Regions from separate parts of the Lentzea sp. NPDC051208 genome, predicted to be linked through region 2. Evidence: riboswitches for the same ligand, from Rfam matches in the RefSeq annotation. Region 2 holds a riboswitch; each other region holds the start of a gene.

Region 1 (4,838 bases), on a different contig from region 2:
CGGTCGATCTCGCGCTTGATGGCGATCATGGCGTCGATGAACCTGTCGATCTCGGCCAGGTCCTCGGACTCGGTCGGCTCGACCATCAGGGTGCCGGCGACCGGGAACGACATCGTCGGGGCGTGCAGGCCGTAGTCGGCGAGGCGCTTGGCGACGTCGTCCACCGTCACGCCGGTGGCCTTGGTGATCGGGCGCAGGTCGAGGATGCACTCGTGGGCCACGAAGCCGCCCTCACCGGTGTAGAGGACCGGGTAGTGCTCGTCGAGACGACGCGCCACGTAGTTCGCGGCCGCCACGGCGGTCAGGGTGGCGCGGCGCAGGCCGTCGCCGCCCATCATGCGCACGTACGCCCACGAGATCGGCAGGATCGACGCGGAACCCCACGGGGCGCCCGAGATCGGGCCGACACCGGTGGCCGGTCCCGCCGTCGGCTGCAGCGGGTGGTTCGGCAGGAACGGGGCGAGGTGGGACTTCACACCGATCGGGCCGACGCCGGGGCCGCCGCCGCCGTGCGGGATGCAGAACGTCTTGTGCAGGTTCAGGTGCGAGACGTCCGAGCCGAACTTGCCGTAGCGGGCCAGGCCGATCAGCGCGTTGAGGTTCGCGCCGTCGACGTACACCTGGCCGCCCGCGTCGTGGACCAGGCCGCAGACCTCGCGGACGGTGTCCTCGTACACGCCGTGGGTCGACGGGTAGGTGATCATGATCGCGGCGAGGTCGTCGGCGTGCTCGGTGACCGTGGTGCGCAGGTGGCCCATGTCGATGTTGCCCTTGTCGTCGCACTTCACGACGACGACGCGCATGCCGGCCATGACGGCGGACGCGGCGTTGGTGCCGTGGGCGGACGACGGGATCAGGCAGACGTCGCGGGCGGCGTTGCCGTTCGCGCGGTGGTAGGCGCGGATTGCCAGCAGGCCCGCGAACTCACCCTGTGAACCGGCGTTGGGCTGCAGCGACACCGCGTCGTAGCCGGTGACCTCGGCGAGCCAGGCCTCCAGGTCCGACACGATCTTCAGCAGGCCCTGGGCGTCCTCGACCGGCGCGAACGGGTGCAGCGTCGAGAACTCCGGCCACGTGATGGACTCCATCTCCGCGGTGGCGTTCAGCTTCATCGTGCAGGAGCCGAGCGGGATCATGCTGCGGTCCAGGGCGACGTCCTTGTCGGACAACGCGCGCAGGTAGCGCAGCAGCGCGGTCTCGGAGCGGTGCGCGTGGAAGACCGGGTGGGTCAGGTAGTCCGAGGTGCGGCGCAGGTCGGCCGGGATGCCGTCGGCGGTGTCGGCGTCGATGGCGTCCACATCGGACCCGGTGACACCGAAGGCCTCCCACACCGCGACGATGTGCGCGCGGGTCGTCTTCTCGTCGCAAGCGATTGCCACGACGTCGTCGTCGACCTTGCGGAGGTTGATGCCGGCCTCGCGCGCCTTCTCGACGACAGCGGCGGCCCGGCCCTCGACGCGCACCTGGACGGTGTCGAAGAACTCGCCGTGCACGACGTCGATCCCGGCCTCGCACAGGCCCGTGGCGAGCACGGTGGCCAGGCGGTGCACGCGGGTCGCGATCGAACGCAGGCCCTCGGGACCGTGGTAGACGGCGTACATGGACGCGATCACGGCCAGGAGCACCTGCGCGGTGCAGATGTTCGACGTGGCCTTCTCGCGGCGGATGTGCTGCTCGCGCGTCTGCAGGGCCAGGCGGTAGGCCAGCGAGCCGTCGGCGTCGACGGAGACACCGACGAGACGGCCGGGCAGCTGACGCTCCAGACCGGACCGGACGGCCATGTAACCGGCGTGCGGGCCGCCGAAGCCGATCGGCACGCCGAAGCGCTGCGTGGTGCCGATGACGACGTCCGCGCCGATCTCACCGGGCGCGCGCAGCAGCGTCAGCGCCAGCAGGTCGGCGACGACGACGGCCTGGGCGCCGGCGGCGTGGATCTCCTCGATCAACGCGGCCTGGTCGCGCACCACACCGGACGCACCGGGGTACGACAGCAGCACGCCGAAGAAGTCGCCGCCCAGGCCGAGGCCCTCGATGCCCTGCGACAGGTCCGCGACGACGATCTCGATACCCAGCGGCTCGGCGCGCGTCTCGATGACGGCCAGCGTCTGCGGCAGCGTGTCGGCGTCGATGACGAACTTGTTCGACTTGGACTTGCCGGCGCGGCGCACCAGCGTCATCGCCTCGGCGGCGGCGGTCGACTCGTCCAGCATGGACGCGTTCGCGACCGGCAGGCCCGTCAGGTCGCCGACCATGGTCTGGAAGTTCAGCAGCGCTTCGAGGCGGCCCTGCGAGATCTCCGGCTGGTACGGCGTGTACGCGGTGTACCAGGCAGGCGACTCGAGCACGTTGCGCAGGATCACGCCCGGCGTCACGGTGTCGTAGTAGCCGAGGCCGATCATCTGCGTCATCGGGCGGTTCTGCGAGGCGAGCTCACGGAGCTCGGCCAGCGCCTCGGTCTCGGTGGCCGGGGCGGGCAGGTCCAGCACGAGGTCGCGCTCGTGAATGGACGAAGGCACCGCGTGCTGCGCCAGCTCCTCGAGCGAACCGACGCCGATGACGTCGAGGATGCGCGCGAGTTCGGCGGGGCGCGGACCCACGTGCCGGTCGGCGAACGGGGTGCCGTGCTCGAGAGCGGCGAGCGGAATCCGGAGGGGGTGGGCCCCCTGCTGGGGGTCGGTCTTAACAGAGTCCTGCGTCATCAAACGCCTCCGGGGCTGCGGGCACACGTGTCCTGGTGCCCTCCCCGCTCTGTCCGTACCCCGAGGGGCGCCTGAGAGGTTCACCCACCGGTCAGGATGGGCTTTCACCGTCGGCGGGATCGCCAGAAAACACCTGGTGATCCACTTTCCAGAGGCGTCTCGCTCGGCGGTCCTGGATGCCTGAGAGGTTCCCGGGGAGGGACTTGCTCCTTCGGCGCCGGGCTCGGGGCCCGGTCTCTCCCGCCAGAGTTCAGCGACTACCCGAGAAGAATACCCGCAGGCAGCTCAGGTAGTCCCTAGGGACGCGACCTACATCTCAGTCCGAAGACCGGCGAGCGCCCCGGCGACCGGGTCCGCGGGGTCGTCGCGCAACGCCACGAGCAGATGCGCGGTGCCCACGACGGCGTCGCCGCGACGGGCCGCGACGAGCTTCGCCCGTTCCATCGCCCGCTCCACTTCGCCGCCGCTGACGGGCAAAGCGGCCAGGTCGATCCCCGCCTCGCGCAACGCCGCCGCCCCGCCCGACTCGAACTCCGGCTTCAGCTTTTTGCCCGCCACCTCCAGCTGGCGGTCGACGGACACCACCGCCTCCACCAGATCGCGAGAGGACACTTCCCGCCTCGCGGCCACGGCCAGCCGCCCGGCCTCGTTGCGCACGACGGTCAGCACCGGCCCGCCCAGCCCCTGGCCTCGCGCGACCCAGCGCATCAGCCAGCGCACGTACCCGCCGCCGGAGTCCCCTTCCAACGCTCCCGCCTTGCGCAGCAACCGCACGGCGGGCGCTTCCTCGATCTCCGCGTAGCGCCGCGCGGCATCGGCGCGCACCGCGGCGGCCGTCGCCTCGACGTCCACGCCGCGCAGCACGAACAGGTCGGCGGCACGTCCGGAACCCTGCTCCAGCAACGCGAGTGAGAGGTGGGTCGTGGTCAGCACGCCGCCGCCGGCCCGGGCGACCGCCGCGAGCAGACACTCCTCCAGCGCACGGCTGACGGGCAGCACGGTCTCCAGGACGAGGCGGTCGCAGGCGATGTTCATCAACGCCGTGACGTCCGGATGAGCCTCGGGAACGCCGCCGCCGTCGTCGTCCGCCCAGTGCTCGGGCCCTCGCGCCATCGCCTGGGCCCGCAGCGACTTCGCGCCGAGCTTGCGGCCGGGTCCGATGGTGTCGATCAGCGAGATCAGCAGGTTCTCGGTGCCGAGGAAGCCGAACTCCAGCCGGACCGCGCGCCGCGCCGCCGCTTCCAGCACCTTCACGACCTGGTAGGAAGGGGTGATCGTCATGCCGGAAACGCTAGGGGCGAACTGGATCCGGGCGCTTCTGCCGACCGGCCACCCACCAGTGCCAGTCGGCCACGATCAGCAGGCCGGTCAGCCGGTGGCGCGCTCACGCCGCCGGCGGGTCAGCTCGTCCTCGGTCATCGGGGCGATCTCGACGCCGTCCGCACGTTCGGACGGGAACTCGTGGATCGTGCCGGAGATCTCCCGCATCGCCCCGCTGACCGCGATGCCGAACACGCCCTGGCCACCTTGCAGCAGGTCGACGACCTCTTCGGGCGAGGTGCACTCGTAGACGGTGGTGCCGTCGGAGAAGAGCGTGATCTTGGCCAGGTCCTGCACGCCGCGGCGGCGCAGGTGGTCGACCGCGACCCTGATGTTCTGCAGGGAGACACCGGTGTCGAGCAGTCGCTTCACGACCTTGAGCACCAGGATGTCCTTGAAGGAGTACAACCGCTGGCTGCCGGAGCCGTGCGCCATCCTTATCGTCGGCGCGACCAGACCGGTCCTTGCCCAGTAGTCGAGCTGCCGGTACGTGATGCCCGCGATCTGACATGCCGCGGGTCCTCGGTAACCGACGAGCTCGTCCGGCAGCGAGGAGTCCGGGAACAGTTCACCCTGCAGCCCGGATTCGGCCCGCAAGGGCGCTTCCTCGACCACGCCTGCCTCCCCTCGGAACGGCCACGAAACTCATGACCGTCAAGCCGCCGCGTCCACTTCCGCGAAGCAGCGACGTCCACTCGAGTTCGACGGTAAGACCGGTCCGATGGCAGGTCAACGCGACGCGCGGGGAGTTGCGACTCTCAACCTTAGGTAGAGAGTCATACCCTCACCCGAACTAGCACGTTCAGGTGACGTTTAGTG
Region 2 (4,838 bases):
CAGCCTCACGCCGCTGGGCCGCGACACGGCCGAGCGGTTGCTGTCGTTGATCGAGCTGCTCGAAGGCCGCATGCCCGAGGTGCTGGCCGCGCAGGCCGCGTACGACGCCCGCTGAGACGTGAAGGGCTCGAGGCTCACGGAGATCAGCACTCGATGACGTTCACGGCGAGTCCGCCGCGAGCTGTCTCCTTGTACTTCACCGACATGTCCTTGCCGGTGTCCCGCATGGTCTTGATCACCTTGTCGAGCGACACGAAGTGCGAGCCGTCGCCCCGCAAAGCCATGCGCACGGCCGTGATGGCCTTGATGGACGCGACTGCGTTGCGTTCGATGCACGGGATCTGCACGAGCCCGCCGATCGGGTCGCACGTCAGGCCGAGGTTGTGCTCCATGGCGATCTCGGCGGCGTTCTCGACCTGTTCGGGGGTGCCGCCGAGCACCTCGGCTAGGCCGCCGGCGGCCATCGAGCAGGCCGAGCCGACCTCTCCCTGGCAGCCGACCTCGGCGCCGGAGATCGACGCGTTCTCCTTGAACAGCACGCCGATCGCGCCGGCGGTGAGCAGGAACCTGACCACGCCGTCGTCGGACGCTCCCGGCACGAACCTCGTGTAGTAGTGCAGGACCGCCGGGACGATGCCGGCCGCGCCGTTGGTCGGTGCGGTGACGACACGGCCGCCTGCCGCGTTCTCCTCGTTGACCGCGAGGGCGAAGAGCGTCACCCAGTCCATGACCCGCAGCGGGTCGGTGACGAAGTGTTCGCCCTCCAGGCGTTTGCGCATCTCGGCGGCGCGGCGGCGGACCTTCAGGCCGCCGGGCAGGATGCCGTGCTCGTTGCAGCCGCGTTCGACGCACTCCTGCATGACGTGCCAGATGTGCAGAAGCCCTTGGCGGATCTCGGCTTCCGTGCGCCACGACTGCTCGTTGGCCATCATGATCTCGCTGATCGACAGGCCGGTCTCGCGGCAGCGCGCGAGGAGCTGGTCGCCGGTCAGGAACGGGTGCGGCAACGGCGTGGAGTCCGGCTTGATCCGGTCGGTGCCGGATGCGTTCTCGTCGACGACGAAACCGCCGCCGATCGAGTAGTAGACGGCGTGCTCCACCGACTTGCCGTCCGCGAACGCCTCGAAGCTCATCCCGTTGGGGTGCAACGGGAGTGACTTGCGGCGGTGCATGACGAGGTCGCGGTCGTGCGCGAAGGCGATCTCGTGCGTGCCGCCGAGCTTCAGCCGTCCGGTGGAGATGATCTCCTCGACGCGGGCGGCCGCGGCGGTGGGATCGACTTCTTCGGGGAGGTTGCCTTCGAGGCCGAGGAACACGGCCTTGGGGCTGCCGTGGCCGTGGCCGGTCGCGCCGAGCGAGCCGAACAGCTCTACGTGCACGCGGTCCACTTCGGACGCACGCGCGCCGAGCTTCTCGACGAACATCGCGGCCGCGCGCATCGGTCCGACCGTGTGGGAGCTGGACGGTCCGATGCCGACGGAGAAAAGGTCGAAAACGCTGATCGCCACTGATCAGTCCTTCGTGGTGGTGGGGCGGTCAGTCAGATTTGGTGAGTTCGGCGTACTTCGCCGCCGTGAGCAGGTTCTCGGCCGAGTCGACGCGAACCTTGAACAGCCAGCCGGCGCCGTACGGGTCGCTGTTCACGAGGGCCGGGTCGTCCACGACGGCGCTGTTGACCTCGATCACCTCACCGGTGACGGGCGAGAACAGGTCGCTCACGGACTTGGTGGACTCCAGCTCGCCGCAGACCTCGTTGGTGACGACCTTGGCACCGACCTCGGGCAGCTGGATGAAGACGATGTCGCCGAGCGCGTCGGCCGCGTACTCGGTGATTCCGCAGGTCAGCGGGTCCTGGGTGCCCGGCGTCCAGTCGACCCACTCGTGCTCGACGGTGTAGAGCAGGTTCTCGGGGAACTCCACGGCGCGACTCCTCTGGCTGTGACGGGTCAGGAAACTTGCGCCCCCTCCGCCGTGCAGAGTTGCCTACCCCGGGTGGTCTTGCTGCCTGAGAGTGTGCGGGAGCTTGCCCCTTCGGCGCCTCGACCAGTTCGTCGAGGTCTCTCCCACGCGGGTTCTGGCGCTGGCGCGCCGCGGCCGGTGTTCAGTTGTCCGGGGCGAACGCTATGTGCGCCCCCCGCCGAGTGTCAACGCGGGCCGGTCGAGCGGAACGCGAACCGGGCTCAGGTCGCTTTGTCCCAGATGAACAACCATCGGGGTACCAGATAGTGCGACCAGCACAGTGACATGACCTTGTGCCTGCCTCACATTGTGAGATGTCGGCCACCGAACGGAGGAGTCATCGTGCGGATCGCAGTTCCTCGCGAGATCAAGAACCACGAGTACCGCGTCGCTCTCACCCCTGCCGGTGCGCACGAGCTGACCAGCCGCGGGCACGACGTCTACGTCGAGCAGGGCGCCGGTCTCGGGTCCGCGATCACCGACGAGGAGTACCTCGCCGCGGGTGCCAAGGTCCTCGCGACCGCCGACGACGTCTGGGCCGAGGGCGACCTGGTCCTCAAGGTCAAGGAGCCGATCGCCGAGGAGTACCCCCGTCTCCGCGCCGGCCAGACCCTCTTCACGTACCTGCACCTCGCCGCCGACAAGCCGCTGACCGAGGCGCTGCTCGCGTCCGGCACCACGGCCATCGCCTACGAGACCGTGCAGCTGCCGAACCGCGCGCTGCCGCTGCTCGCCCCGATGTCCGAGGTCGCGGGCCGGCTGGCCCCGCAGGTCGGCGCGTTCGCGCTGATGAAGCCCTCCGGCGGCCGCGGCGTGCTGCCCGGCGGCGTCCCCGGTGTCGCCCCGGCCCGCGTGGTCGTCATCGGCGGCGGTGTGGCGGGCGTCAACGCCGCGACCATCGCCGTCGGCATGGGCGCCGACGTGCAGATCCTGGACACCAACGTCGACCGCCTGCGCCAGGTCGACGCCCAGTTCCAGGGCCGTCTGCGCACGCTCGCCTCGAACTCGTTCGCGATCGAGCAGGCCGTCCGCGAGGCCGACCTGGTCATCGGTGCCGTGCTCGTCCCCGGTGCCGCGGCTCCGAAGCTCGTCTCGAACGCGCTGGTCGCCGAGATGAAGCCGGGTTCGGTGCTCGTCGACATCGCCATCGACCAGGGCGGTTGCTTCGAGGACTCCCGCGCCACCACGCACGCCGAGCCGACCTACGAGGTCCACAACTCGGTCTTCTACTGCGTCGCGAACATGCCGGGCGCCGTCCCGCGCACCTCGACCTACGCGCTGACCAACGTGACGCTGCCGTACGCCGTCGCGCTGGCCGACAAGGGCTGGGAGAAGGCGCTCAAGGACGACCGTTCGCTCGCCCTGGGCCTGAACGTCCACGCCGGTCTGCTGACCAACGGCCCGGTGGCCGAGGCGACCGGCCTCGTGCACACGCCGCTGGACACCGTCGTCTGAAAGCCAACTGGATGATTGAGGCCCCCGCACGCGTGAATCGCTGCGGGGGTTTCGCCCATCTGGCGCCGATGCTCACGGCCGCAGCGCCTCCAGCTTCGCCTTGACGCCCTCGATCACGCAGTCCAGCCCGAACTCGAACTGGCGCTCGAGCGACCACAACTCGCTCTCGTCCAGCATCGCGACGTACCTGGGGTGCTTGTCCCGGTAGAGGTCGGCGATCTTGTCCATGTCCGGCGGCGGCGAGTCCATCCCGCCGCGGCCGATGAAGTTGACCTCGGCGATCGCGTACCCGTTGACGAAGCTGCCCACCGTGGAGATCGACTGGGCGGCGGCCACGGTCGACAGTCCGGCGCGCATCATCGGCCCGAACATGGCGTCCGCGTACGCCACGGCGTTCGGGCCGATGGTGTTGAACTCCCCGATGCCGCGAATCCACCACGGGTGCTTGAGCGCGAGCTGACGCAACTCGCGCATCATCCCGCGCACCGCGGTCTCCCAGTCGGTCTCGGTGTCGGGGAGGGTGAACTCGCCGTAGACCTCGTCGAGGCACAGCTCGATCAGCGCGTCCTTCGTCGGCACGTGCCAGTACAGCGACATCGGCGCCGCGCCCAGTTCGGCCGCGAGCTTGCGCATCGAGAGCTTCTGCAGACCGTGCGCGTCCAGCATCTCCATCGCCTTGCGGACGATCGCCTCCCGGCTCAGGCCGAGGGGCTGGCCGCTGCCGGGCCTGGGCTTGCTGAACCACACGCTCTCCACGAAGCGATCCTAAGCACGCCTGAGCAACACGCTGGCCACAACACCTCCCAGGAACACGGCGACGGCGCCGATGACCAGGCTGACGCTCATGCCGTTCGAGAACGCCTCGCGCACGACCGTGATGTCCGCACCGCTGTGCAGCGCCTCCGTCAGCGAGCGCCCTGAGACGCCCTCCGGCAGCGAGGCCACGAACCGCGCCGACAGCAGTGCGCCCAGCACCGCGATGCCGAACGACGAGCCCAGTTCCGTCAGCGTGCCCGACAGCCCGGACGCGATTCCGGCGCGTTCCGGTGGGATCGAGCCCATCAGCGCGTTGACCGCGACCGGCTGGGACACACCGACACCCACGCCGATGAGGACCAGCCCGGCCAGCGTCGGCGGGTAGGTGGTGCCGACGGACAGCAGTGCCACGCCGCCCGCGACGATCGTCATGCCGAGCAGCATCGCCCGGCCCGCGCCGAGCTTCATCACGAGCTGTCCCAACGTGTTGCTGGTGACGAGCAACGCGATCGCCATCGGCGCCACGCGCACGCCGGCCTCCAGCGGGCTGTAGCCGAGCACGCCCTGGAGGTGTTGCGTCAGCAGGAAGAGCGAGCCCGCCATGCCGAACGCCGCCAGCACGCCCGACGCCACCGCGCCGGTGAAACGGCGGTTCTTGAAGAACCCGA
Region 3 (4,838 bases), on a different contig from region 2:
GACGGAGAGGTACCTGTGAACCTCAAGAAGGTGCTAGTGCTGGCGGGCGTCGCGCTGGTGCTGTTCCTCCTGATCACCCAGCCCGAGCAGTCCGCCTCGGCGGTGCAGCAGGTACTCGGCTGGCTGCGTCAGGGCGCGGAGTCGATCATCACCTTCGTCAGGAGCCTCTTCGGCACGGCCACCCCGATCAGCTAGTGACAGCGGGTGATCCTCGGCTGTCTGCGTTGAGCCGGACGGGTGGAATGAGGCCAATCACGCACTGGTAACGGGTGTTCTGGGGATTCAGGGTCTGGCGATTGTCAGACCTACCGAATACCTTCCGCTGCAATGGCCGATCCCCGACCGACGAGGAGGCACATATGGTCGAGGACTCCGGGGTCCACGAGCTGTTGCAGCAGTGGGCGGCTGAACGGTCTGATGACGCAGAGATGCAGGAGGTGAACCGGATCAAGAACGCATGGCTCGCGGAGGCTCCCCCCTCGGCGCCAGGCATCCCCGTGCAGCGGGGAGGCAGGAGCGGGTCGCGTGGCTTGGTCAAGGTCGACTCGGCGGATCCGGCCTACGTGGCCGCGATGCGCAAGCGGGCGCCGGAGGCACCCGAGGCACTGCTCGCCGCCGCGGCGAGCTACTGGCAGCTGGTGGGCGACGTCGCCGAGGCCGAGCAGTGGTGGGACGCGGGCATCAGCCCGTTGGACCAGCGCGCGCTCGACTACCGCGCGGCCGGCCTGTCTCCTGCCGACCTCGGTCGGCGCCTGGGACCGATGACGGTTCTCCAGCACCTCCGCCGCGGTTCTGCCGCAGCCTGGTGCGTCGCACGTCTGCAGAGGCAGCGCCGGGACGGCGTGGCATAGGGCTCCACAAGCGGGAGCCGCATGCTCGCGGAACGCGCTCGCCGAGCTTGTTCCGCGTGTCTTGTGGGGGCCGAGCCCCCACGCCCCAGCCGGGGGGCAAGCCCCCCGGACCCCCAACGGGTCGGCCTCCGCCCAGGAGGCCCCACCCAATCTCCAACTTGTAGTGTGGAGGTCGTGCGCGGCCTCCTTACTCCCCAGCGTGTGCTGATCGCGTTCGCCTGTCTGGCGGCGCTGGTCGCCTGTTGCGGGCTCGCGTGGTGGCAGTGGCAGCGCTTCGAGTCCGCCAGCGGCACGTTCCAGAACCTCGGTTACGTGCTCCAGTGGCCGCTCTTCGGCCTCTTCCCCCTCTTCATGGTGTGGCGTTTCCGCCGTTTGGCGCGCCAGAACCGTGACGCGGATCTCGCACCGGAGCCGGTTGCGCCCGCTCCCGCACCGGTGGCTACCGTTGACGCCGTCAAACCCGCGCCTGTCGAGCACTTCGACGACGAAGAAGACGCGGAGCTCGCGGCCTACAACCGCATGCTCGCGGACCTCAACGCGCGGGACGGTCGTTGAGCGAAGGCGGGCAGATGAAGGGTGCGTTGACCCGGTTCAGGGTCATGGCTTACGTGGTCGGAGTCTTCCTGTTGCTCCTGGTCGTGGCCATGGTGCTCAAGTACGCCGCGGACATGGACGGCGCGATGAAGGTCGTCGGCCCGATCCACGGCTTCCTCTACGCCATCTACCTGGTGATTTCGGTCGACCTGGCGCTGAAGCTGCGCTGGTCGATCAAGGGCACCGCGCTGGTGCTGCTCGCCGGCACGATCCCGTTCCTGTCCTTCTGGGCGGAGCGCAAGGTGGTCGAGAAGACTGCTCAGGGCGTCCCGCTGTGACGTTTGGCCTGCTAGCGTCTGGGGCTGACAACTGAACACGGCCGTCGATGTCGCGCGGAAGAGACCCCTCGAGATTTTGATCACCTCGGGCGGGCGCCGAAGGAGCAATCCCTCCCCGGAATCTCTCAGGCACAGGTACCGCGCGACGAAGGCAACTCTGGAAAGCAGGCTCATCAGCAGCCTCGCCCACGGTGCAAGCCGCGCTCCGCGCGGTGAAGCTCTCAGGCTCATGACAGAGGGGGAGGCTCGCTCTAGTGAGGAGTCTCCGATGGACCGTGTCATTCTTCTGATGCCTCAGCCGGCCGCGTCCGGCTCTTCGGCGCACCCTGGAGGACCGTTCTGATGTCCCGCCTCACGCCTCTGAACGCCGAGCACGAGCAGCTCGGCGCGATGTTCACCGACTTCGCGGGCTGGCGGATGCCGCTGCGCTACTCGTCCGAGCTGGCGGAGCACCACGCGGTGCGCACGACCGCGGGCCTGTTCGACCTCACGCACATGGGTGAGATCGTCCTGACCGGACCGCAGGCCGGTGAGGCCCTCGACTACGCGCTGGTCGGCCACATCTCGGCACTCGCCGTCGGCAAGGCGCGCTACACGATGATCACCCAGGCCGACGGCGGCGTGATCGACGACCTGATCGTGTACCGCCTGGGCGACGAGGAGTTCATGGTCGTCGCGAACGCCTCGAACGCTCTGGTCGTCGCCGAGGCCCTGGTCGAGCGCGCCGCCGGGTTCGACACCGTCGTCACGGACGCCTCGACGGACTACGCGCTGATCGCGATCCAGGGCCCGAAGTCGGTCGAGATCCTCTCCGGCCTGACCGAGACCGACCTGTCGGCGGTCAAGTACTACGCCTCGTACCCGTCCACCGTGGCCGGTGTCGACGCGCTGCTCGCCCGCACCGGGTACACCGGCGAGGAGGGCTTCGAGCTCTTCGTCGCGCCCGCCGACGCGCCCGCGGTCTGGGCCGCGTTGCTGTCCGCGGGCGAGGCGCACGAGCTCAAGCCGTGCGGTCTCGGCTGCCGCGACACGTTGCGTCTCGAAGCCGGGATGCCGTTGTACGGCAACGAACTCACGACGTCGCTGACGCCGTACAACGCGAACCTGGGCCGCGTGGTGAAGCTCGACAAGCCCGGCGACTTCGTGGGCCGCGAGGCGCTGACCAAGGTCGCCGAGTCTGGGGTGGACTCGGTCCTCGTCGGACTGAAGACGCCCGAGCGCCGCGCCCCGCGCCACGGCTACGCGGTGCTCGACGGCGACGAGGTCGTGGGCGAGGTGACGTCGGGCGCGCTGTCCCCGACCCTCGGCTACTCCGTCGCCATGGCCTACGTGTCGAAGGACAGTGCCGAGCCCGGCACCTCACTGCTGGTGGACGTCCGCGGCAAGAAGCAGCCGGTCGAGGTCGTCGCACTTCCGTTCTACAAGCGCGCCAAGTAGGGAGATCCTCCAGATGTCCGACCAGTTCAACGCCTCCCTCGCGGAGTACGACCCCGAGGTGGCCGAGGCCGTTGCGGCCGAGCTGGCACGCCAGCAGGGCACGCTCGAGATGATCGCCTCGGAGAACTTCACGCCCGTCTCGGTGCTGCAGGCCCAGGGCTCCGTCCTGACCAACAAGTACGCGGAGGGCTACCCCGGCCGCCGCTACTACGGCGGCTGCGAGCACGTGGACGTCGTCGAGCGCCTCGCCATCGAGCGCATCAAGTCGCTCTTCGGCGCCGGTTTCGCGAACGTCCAGCCGCACTCGGGCGCGCAGGCCAACGCGGCCGCGATGTTCGCTCTGCTCCAGCCCGGCGACACGATCCTGGGCCTGGACCTCGCGCACGGCGGCCACCTGACGCACGGCATGCGCATCAACTTCTCCGGCAAGCTCTACAACGTCGTGCCGTACCACGTCGCGGACTCCGACGGTCGCGTCGACATGGCCGAGGTCGAGCGCCTGGCGCAGGAGCACCGGCCGAAGCTGATCGTCGCCGGCTGGTCCGCCTACCCGCGCCAGCTGGACTTCGCCGAGTTCCGCCGCATCGCGGACTCGGTCGAGGCGTACCTGATGGTCGACATGGCGCACTTCGCCGGCCTCGTCGCCGCCGACCTGCACCCGTCGCCCGTGCCGCACGCGCACGTCACGACGACCACGACGCACAAGACCCTCGGCGGTCCCCGTGGCGGCGTGATCCTGTCGAACGACGCCGACATCGCCAAGAAGATCAACTCGGCGGTGTTCCCCGGCCAGCAGGGCGGCCCGCTGGAGCACGTGATCGCGGCCAAGGCGGTGGCGTTCAAGCACGCCGCCTCGCCGGAGTTCGCGGACCGCCAGCGCCGCACGCTCGAGGGCGCGCGGATCCTGGCCGAGCGCCTGTCGCAGGCGGACGTCGCGGCGGCCGGCGTGAAGGTGCTGACCGGGGGCACGGACGTGCACCTGGTCCTCGTCGACCTGGTGAACTCCGAACTGGACGGCAAGCAGGCCGAGGACGTGCTGCACCAGATCGGCATCACGGTCAACCGCAACGCCGTTCCGAACGACCCGCGCCCGCCGATGGTCACGTCCGGCCTGCGGATCGGTACGCCGGCGCTCGCGACCCGAGGGTTCGGCGAGGTGGACTTCACCGAGGTCGCCGACGTGATCGCGGAGGCCCTGAAGCCGGACGCGGCGATCGACGAGCTGCGTGCGCGCGTCGAGGTGCTGGCGGCGAAGCACCCGCTGTACTCCACGCTCTGACGCTGAACGACGAGGGGCGCCACCGAAAACCGGTGGCGCCCTTTGCGTTGGTGACCCGAGAGCGAAACGACGGGAACCCCGGCCCCTTCCCCAGGGCCGGGGTTTCACCGTGTCAGGGTGATGTGTGTTTCAGATGGACCGTCCTAAAGGGATGCTGTGGGGTTACGCAGCGGGGGCCGTGACACCAGGGGGCAGGCACTCCACGTTGCGCTTGCCGTCGGGCTGGATGACGAACCAGGTGCCACCAACGCCCTGGCCCTTCCACGCGCCCGGCTTCGGGTCCTGCGAGTAGGTGTAAAGGGCCCAGCCGTCGATGGCGACCTGCTTCTTGCCGTCAGCGCGCGTGATCAGCGAGACGAGCTTCGCGTCGACGCCTTCGACCTGCGGGATCGTGTCCGC

The links. A riboswitch is a leader RNA that binds a small molecule or an ion and turns the genes downstream of it on or off. The one in region 2 is predicted to bind glycine.
Region 1: another riboswitch for glycine. It lies ahead of gcvP (aminomethyl-transferring glycine dehydrogenase); the one in region 2 lies ahead of gcvH (glycine cleavage system protein GcvH).
Region 3: another riboswitch for glycine. It lies ahead of gcvT (glycine cleavage system aminomethyltransferase GcvT); the one in region 2 lies ahead of gcvH (glycine cleavage system protein GcvH).

Annotation. Positions count from the first base shown of each region.
Region 1 covers NZ_JBFBAW010000002.1:532,445-537,282, forward strand. Annotated here, with positions in the region: gene gcvP (aminomethyl-transferring glycine dehydrogenase) at 1-2,699, opposite strand, end outside; glycine riboswitch at 2,747-2,853, opposite strand; glycine riboswitch at 2,857-2,952, opposite strand; gene AB0M48_RS06940 (Clp protease N-terminal domain-containing protein) at 3,009-3,980, opposite strand; gene AB0M48_RS06945 (MerR family transcriptional regulator) at 4,068-4,634, opposite strand.
Region 2 covers NZ_JBFBAW010000007.1:48,621-53,458, forward strand. Annotated here, with positions in the region: gene AB0M48_RS18065 (helix-turn-helix domain-containing protein) at 1-115, shown strand, start outside; gene AB0M48_RS18070 (L-serine ammonia-lyase) at 144-1,508, opposite strand; gene gcvH (glycine cleavage system protein GcvH) at 1,537-1,920, opposite strand; glycine riboswitch at 1,984-2,076, opposite strand; gene ald (alanine dehydrogenase) at 2,302-3,414, shown strand; gene AB0M48_RS18085 (TetR/AcrR family transcriptional regulator C-terminal domain-containing protein) at 3,487-4,170, opposite strand; gene AB0M48_RS18090 (MFS transporter) at 4,180-4,838, opposite strand, start outside.
Region 3 covers NZ_JBFBAW010000011.1:113,973-118,810, forward strand. Annotated here, with positions in the region: gene AB0M48_RS26290 (hypothetical protein) at 1-195, shown strand, start outside; gene AB0M48_RS26295 (transcriptional regulator) at 360-851, shown strand; gene AB0M48_RS26300 (hypothetical protein) at 1,053-1,406, shown strand; gene AB0M48_RS26305 (DUF3817 domain-containing protein) at 1,421-1,723, shown strand; glycine riboswitch at 1,769-1,874, shown strand; glycine riboswitch at 1,875-1,969, shown strand; gene gcvT (glycine cleavage system aminomethyltransferase GcvT) at 2,066-3,160, shown strand; gene glyA (serine hydroxymethyltransferase) at 3,174-4,439, shown strand; gene AB0M48_RS26320 (hypothetical protein) at 4,602-4,838, opposite strand, start outside.